Regions from separate parts of the Paenibacillus sp. PvR133 genome, predicted to be linked through region 1. Evidence: riboswitches for the same ligand, from Rfam matches in the RefSeq annotation. Region 1 holds a riboswitch; each other region holds the start of a gene.
The links. A riboswitch is a leader RNA that binds a small molecule or an ion and turns the genes downstream of it on or off. The one in region 1 is predicted to bind glycine.

Region 1 (2,269 bases):
GGAAAATGCTTGCTGAGTCATCAGGCCCGCATCGGTAGGCCCGCTCCACACACCACTAACCAGTAGCGTCAACCCGGTCATCACACAAATAACCATCGTATCAATAAACACGCCTGTCATGGAAATTAGCCCTTGCTCCGCAGGCCATTTGGTTTTGGCAGCTGCAGCTGCAATCGGTGCGCTTCCCAATCCGGCCTCATTGGCAAAAATACCTCTGGCTACCCCACTTCGCATCGCCAGCATAATCGTAGCTCCGGCAAATCCGCCCGTTGCAGATGTAGTTGAAAATGCCGAATGGAGCACCAGCGCAATTGCGGCAGGAAGTTGGTCAGCAAACCGAATCAGTACGATGAGACAGATCAGTACGTACAAGCCTGTTTTAAAAGGAACGACCTTCGTCGATACCTTGGCAATGCTTTTGAGTCCTCCAATAGTAACCAGTCCTGTAAGGATAGCAATAATCAGGGCCGTTACAATGGGCGGAACGCCGAAACTGTTTTCAGTCGAAGATACAATCGCTTTGACCTGCGGAAACGTTCCAATCCCGAACAACGCTACCAGCATGCCCGAAAAAGCAAACAGCATCGCCAGCGGTTTAAAACGGCGTCCCAGACCTTTCTCAATATAATACATCGGGCCGCCGGAAAATTGCCCATTCCGGTCCTTCACCCGGTATTTTACCGCAAGTACACCTTCCGCATATTTCGTCGCCATCCCAAAAAAGGCTGCAACGACCATCCAGAACAAGGCACCCGGCCCGCCCAGCTTAATGGCTGTCGCTACGCCGACAATACTTCCTGTGCCAACTGTAGCCGCCAACGCTGTACTCAAAGCCGCAAAACTACTTACATCCCCGCTACCTTCATTCGGGGCCTTACCGATCAGCTTGATCGCCAGGGGCAGGCGGAATACCTGCAGCATCTTCAAACGTATGGTCAGCCACAACCCCGTTCCCATGACAAGAATGATGAGAGGCGCCCCCCATATCCAACTGCTAATCGCTTCTAACACATGTACCAAATTCATTTCAACCCGCTCCTCCAGCATATTAGAAAACAAAAAAGAGTCAAATCCGCTGATTCGACTCCTGGAGAGGTTAAAGGCACGAAAAAATACAACCATCTTGCGCAGGTTTCTGCCTCTAATATAAAAAAGCCTAGGGCATTCCCTGTCACAGGTTATTCGCGTCTCTGTCCTTTTGCCTGAGAGTTTAAGCAGATGTTCTCTGCGGTGCACCTTCGGCGCCCAATTAAGGGTCTCTCCAGAGTTCTGTCCGTTTACGGTCCCCGCTTGTTGCTGTAATCAGCCTAAGCACCTGAGAGTTTTGCCCCTTCGGTCGGAACCTTCGTTCCATCTCCCGCAAACATCAACCAGACATATGAAATTTTTATTCATTATACAGAAAACTTTCAGCTTATTACAAGTGAAAAGTTTGTGAAGCCCTCTGAAATATTATTATTGTGTCTATCAAAAAAGCGGGTACAGCAGATTGCATCCTTAGGATGTCCTCTGCTATACCCGCCCGAGATGATATGAAATTACAATTCTTCACCATTGGTTGCTATCACATTTTTATACCAGTTAAATGAGTCCTTTTTGGAGCGTTTGAGCGTTCCGTTACCATCATCATCCAGATCGACGTAAATAAATCCGTAGCGCTTGGACATTTCGGAAGTAGACATGCTCACAAGGTCGATAGGACCCCAGCTGGTGTAACCAATCAGATCAACACCGTCGGCAATTGCTTCCTTCATTTGAACAATATGCTGACGCAAGTAATCAATACGATATGTGTCATGCACAGATCCGTCTTCTTCCACCTTATCATAAGCACCTAGGCCATTTTCCACGATAAACAGCGGCTTTTGGTAGCGGTCATATAACGTGTTCAGCGTAACACGCAGACCGATCGGATCAATTTGCCATCCCCAGTCAGAGGACTGTAAATATGGATTTTTCACCCCGCCAATCAGGTTTCCTGCTGCTTTCTCACCTTCTGGACCTGCAGAAACGGTCAAGGTCATGTAGTAGCTGAATGAGATATAATCGACCGTGTTATTTTTTAAAATTTCGGCATCGCCTGGTTCTGTGTGTATAACAACATTATTTTCTTCAAAATAACGATTCATGTAGTTGGAATATTCCCCACGGGCATGCACATCCGTAAAGAACAGGTTCATCTGATTTTCATGCTGGGCTTTCAGTATATCCGCTGGATTACACGTATGTGGATAGCTTTCCATACGAGCCAGCATACAGCCGATCTGAG
Region 2 (2,269 bases), 190 kb from region 1:
GATTATGTATGATTCTTATATGGGGACAACCCTCTAAATCAGAATAAAACACGTAATTACGTTTGCAAAAAGACAAAAAAATAGCCGCTACGTCAAATCATAGCGACTATTTTATACAAAAATCGAGCAGACAAATAACCCTCTTACTCCATACTACAATGCTCCATTATTGCTCATCGGAAATCAACTGCTCATACTGATCCGCAGACAGTAGCTTGCCCAAGGCTTCCTCCACATCTTTATCCATCTCTACTTCGATCATCCAACCTTTTTCATAGGGAGATTCATTCACTAGCTCAGGTGTACTTTCCAGCGTTTCATTCACTTTTAGTATGGTTCCCGTCACCGGAGCAAAAAGGTCGGATACTGTCTTCACCGATTCAATCGTACCGATCTCCGCTCCCTGCTCAATCGTTGCTCCCGCCTCAGGTAATTCTACAAAAACAATATCACCCAGTTGATGCTGTGCAAAGTCTGTAATACCAATTCGTACCGTTCCATTCTCTGTCCGCTGAACCCACTCATGTTCGTCTGTATACCAAAGTTGCTGCTTTACTTCACCCATTCTGTTCCCCTCACTTCCATATGAATAAAATCGCTTTTGCTCACCTGTACTAGACAGGTTAAGATTATGACAACAAGAACACTCATGTCAATAATACTAACAAAAATACTTCATATCACCTCATATAGCGTACTATATAAAAATATGATAGCTTATAACAAACGCTTACATATCCTTATTTATATATTAAATGTTTTTTCTATTGTTTTTGATGACATTTTTATTGACATTTTGAATGAATTTGCGTATTAATGGGTTATAGCAAATGCTTTGGGAAACACCCCGACAACTGCAAACGCGGATGAACGCGGAGGGAGAGACTGCCAAAAAGATTCGCATAGCTGTTGCCGCTTGTGAGACATAAGTGCACGCGAATCGGATCAGGTTGTTATCTGCAAAGCCAGGTAATATACCGTTGATCCCGAAGGTAGCGCCGAAGGAGTAAACCTGCATTGCAGGTGAATCTCTCAGGCAAAAGGACCTCTGCCGGACGCATCTCTGGAGAGCATTCGCTATTGGAGCGGATCACCCAAGGGGAAACCCGGTACATACCGGGGTAACTTTCTGGTATCAAGGACAGAGCTGAAAAAAAGAGTGTAGACTGCCGTCTATACGTTTTTTTCGGCCTGTCTTTTTTTGTTTAGCCGATCACACCGGATAGGAGTGGAATAATGACTAATTTGCGAAAAACACCGCTATATTCGTCCTACGGGACGCAGTCTGGGGTTCGTTGCATTGACTTTGGCGGCTGGGAGCTCCCGGTTCAGTTTAGCGGCATTCAAAAGGAGCATGAGGCCGTCCGGCAACGTGCGGGTTTATTCGATGTATCGCATATGGGCGAATTTTTGGTTGAAGGCAAAGAAGCCGAAGCTTTTCTGCAAAGGGTGACCACGAATGATGTCAGCCAGTTGGAACCAGGTCAGGCACAATATTCACTCCTGTGTTACCCCGATGGAGGGGTAGTAGACGACCTACTTGTTTACTGCAAAGGACCGGAACGCTACATGCTCGTTGTGAACGCATCCAACATCGATAAGGATTGGGATTGGCTAATTCGCCATATGCCTGCATCCGTTCACATGGAGAATGTGTCTGATGCGATAGCATTGCTAGCGTTGCAAGGACCGGAGGCAGCACGTATTGCCGCAGCCGTGGCAGATACGGACATTACGAATCTGGCATCTTTCCGCTTCCATGAGAATGTGCCATTGTTCGGAGCAAAAGCACTGGTCTCACGAACCGGATATACGGGCGAAGACGGTTTTGAATTTTATATACCTGCTGCGGAAGCACCAGCCGTATGGGAGGGTTTGCTTCGTTCCGGTGAGTCGTATGGGCTGATTCCCGCTGGACTTGGTGCTCGGGATACACTACGCTTTGAGGCACGGTTGCCGCTATATGGTCAGGAGTTATCTGCCACGATTTCACCACTCGAAGCTGGTCTAGGTTTCTTCGTCAAGCTGAATAAAGGAGATTTTATCGGTAGAGAAGCACTGCAACGTCAGAAAGAACAAGGGATTCCTCGCAAATTGATCGGGCTGGAAATGATTGATCGCGGTATCCCACGCGCCCATTACCCGGTATTCGCAGAAGGACAACACATTGGTGAGGTCACAACGGGGACTCAGTCGCCCACCTTGAAGCGTAATCTGGGCCTCGCCTTGGTGGACAGTCGTTTTAGCGCCCCCTCCACACCGTTGGAGG
Region 3 (2,269 bases), 4.1 Mb from region 1:
GCACCAGCGGTCTGTGCGTGCGTATTATCGAACAGCACCTTTTTGCCTTTTCCATCCGGCAGTGTAGTACCGGGTTGACCCGGGTTGCCAGGTTCGCCTGGTTCCCCCGGCTCGCTTCCGCTCACCAGTTCAACAGCGCTTGGACTTTTCACTCCACCAAAATTATTGTAGGCGCCGAGTGTACCCGTCACACGAATTTTGCTGCCGATCAGCTCAGGATGGCCTGATAGCCCATATTGCCCTCTGTACGCTGAAGTCAGCTGTACATCCAACAGATTAGACGTATTACGTTCATTTGCCTGATCGGCAATCAGTACGTTAAAATCATTCGCGAACGGGGAAGAAAAGTTAGCCGTTTTCGATCCGGTAGCATGTCCGACGATGTAACCTTCCACCGTCACCGTACCTCCACTGCTTTGGCGCTGAAGTGCTTCGGCTACTGTCAATGCTCCCTCCGCCTTGACCTGACCGAATGGAACGAAGATCCCAATCAGCAGTGATACGATCGCTGCTAGATGCAACATCCCTTTTAAGCGTGAACCTGTGAATCGCAAGCCTTTTACCATACGTCAATATCCCTCCTATGATTTCCATAAATATACTTGTCCTTTATCAGATTAGCCGCCAATCTTCTAATTCCTTCCTGATTTCATCCATAATTATGTAAATTTTAATCTTTTTTATTGGAAACGCACCTGTTTATGTAAAAATTGAACCCTGTGATTGACACCGAGCACGGCATACATTACCCTAAGGAAGACATGTAGAACGGTATACGCGAATGAAGATGACGGGAGAGTCTGTCCAGGGAGCCTACACTCTGGCGGCACCGAAGGAGCAAGACGCCAGCACCCGGCTGGCGGATAATCTCTCAGGTCCATGTATCGTCATCTGACGCAACTCTGGAGAGAGCGCAAGCCACCCAAGGGGTAAGGCGGTAAGAACACCGCACGAAACTCTCAGGTAACGAGGACAGAGATAAGGGAAACTTCCTTATCCTGTCCTTTTTTGTGCTCACATTGTGCGTCAGCATTAGGAACCGTCATAACCGCGCAAAGACGCGGAAATACCATATAGTATGGTATTAGAACATACAGGGGGCCACACCATGCGTTTCAAAGATGTATTTTCTATTATCGGTCCGGCCATGACCGGACCTTCCAGTTCACACACCGCAGGCGCGGTGCGGCTCGCACGCGTTGCCCGGCACTGGCTCGGGACGCAGCCTGACCGTGCCCGCATGACGCTGTACGGCTCCTTTGCCGACACGTATAAAGGACACGGTACAGACCTGGCGCTCATCGCAGGGCTGCTTAATTACGATACGGACGATCACCGGATTCCGGATGCCGAGCAATGGGCAGAGCAAGCCGGGATGGCCGTGGAATTCGCCGTCAGCGGACTCCCCGCGCCTCATCCGAACACTGTCCGTTTCGAACTGTGGAAGGGCGAGGATCAGCGCACACTGCTGGGCTCCTCCATCGGCGGCGGCAGCATCCATGTCCAGCAGCTCAACGAATTCCGGGTCAATCTGACCGGGGAGCTGCCTACGCTGGTGCTTCTCCACTCGGATAAGCCCGGTACATTGGGCGCGATAACTTCAGCGCTGGGCGCGGCCCACATTAACATTGCCTATATGCACGTAGATCGCAAAGGCCGGGATGGTGAAGCACTCACCGCCATTGAAACGGACAGTTCTGCTCCAGCTGAACTGATTGCGGAACTGCGTTCTTTACCTCATATGTATGAAATTAAGATGATTAATTTGAAAAAAGGAGCTGAATCCGATGCGGTTTAGCCATCTGCATGAAATCAGCGCTTTATGCGCTGAAGAATCCACCACAATTGGCCGCTTGATGATTCAAGAGCAGGTACAAGAGACGAATACAACGGAGGAAGAAATCTTTCGCCAAATGTCTGATTATTATGAAGTCATGAAGGAAGCCGTTCATCGCGGTCAGACACAAGACACCGTATCCCGCAGTGGATTGACGGGCGGTGACGGCAAGCGCCTAGCCGAGTATCTGCGGTCAGGGGAAACCTGCTCCGGCGATGCCTCCGCGCTCGCCATGGCTTATGCCCTCTCTGTGTCGGAGGTAAATGCATCCATGGGTCGCATTGTCGCCACGCCTACCGCAGGCTCATGTGGGGTTATCCCTGGTGTGTTCATCAGTGCGCAGGAGCGGTTCGGCTGGGATGATGAGCATATGGTGAACGGCCTGTTCGCCGCTGGAGCCATTGGCTACGTGATCGCCAACAACTCCTTCAT

Region 2: it holds a riboswitch for glycine, as region 1 does, so the genes downstream of both, gcvT (glycine cleavage system aminomethyltransferase GcvT) here and JOE49_RS25560 (alanine/glycine:cation symporter family protein) in region 1, are expected to answer to the same signal.
Region 3: it holds a riboswitch for glycine, as region 1 does, so the genes downstream of both, sdaAB (L-serine ammonia-lyase, iron-sulfur-dependent subunit beta) here and JOE49_RS25560 (alanine/glycine:cation symporter family protein) in region 1, are expected to answer to the same signal.

The regions. Positions count from the first base shown of each region.
Region 1 covers NZ_JAFIBS010000001.1:5,846,455-5,848,723, forward strand. Annotated here, with positions in the region: gene JOE49_RS25560 (alanine/glycine:cation symporter family protein) at 1-1,026, opposite strand, end outside; glycine riboswitch at 1,181-1,275, opposite strand; glycine riboswitch at 1,294-1,370, opposite strand; gene JOE49_RS25565 (glycoside hydrolase family 1 protein) at 1,539-2,269, opposite strand, start outside.
Region 2 covers NZ_JAFIBS010000001.1:5,661,132-5,663,400, forward strand. Annotated here, with positions in the region: gene gcvH (glycine cleavage system protein GcvH) at 167-565, opposite strand; glycine riboswitch at 960-1,058, shown strand; gene gcvT (glycine cleavage system aminomethyltransferase GcvT) at 1,237-2,269, shown strand, end outside.
Region 3 covers NZ_JAFIBS010000001.1:1,741,505-1,743,773, reverse strand. Annotated here, with positions in the region: gene JOE49_RS07780 (DUF6359 domain-containing protein) at 1-566, opposite strand, end outside; glycine riboswitch at 782-897, shown strand; gene sdaAB (L-serine ammonia-lyase, iron-sulfur-dependent subunit beta) at 1,109-1,798, shown strand; gene sdaAA (L-serine ammonia-lyase, iron-sulfur-dependent, subunit alpha) at 1,788-2,269, shown strand, end outside.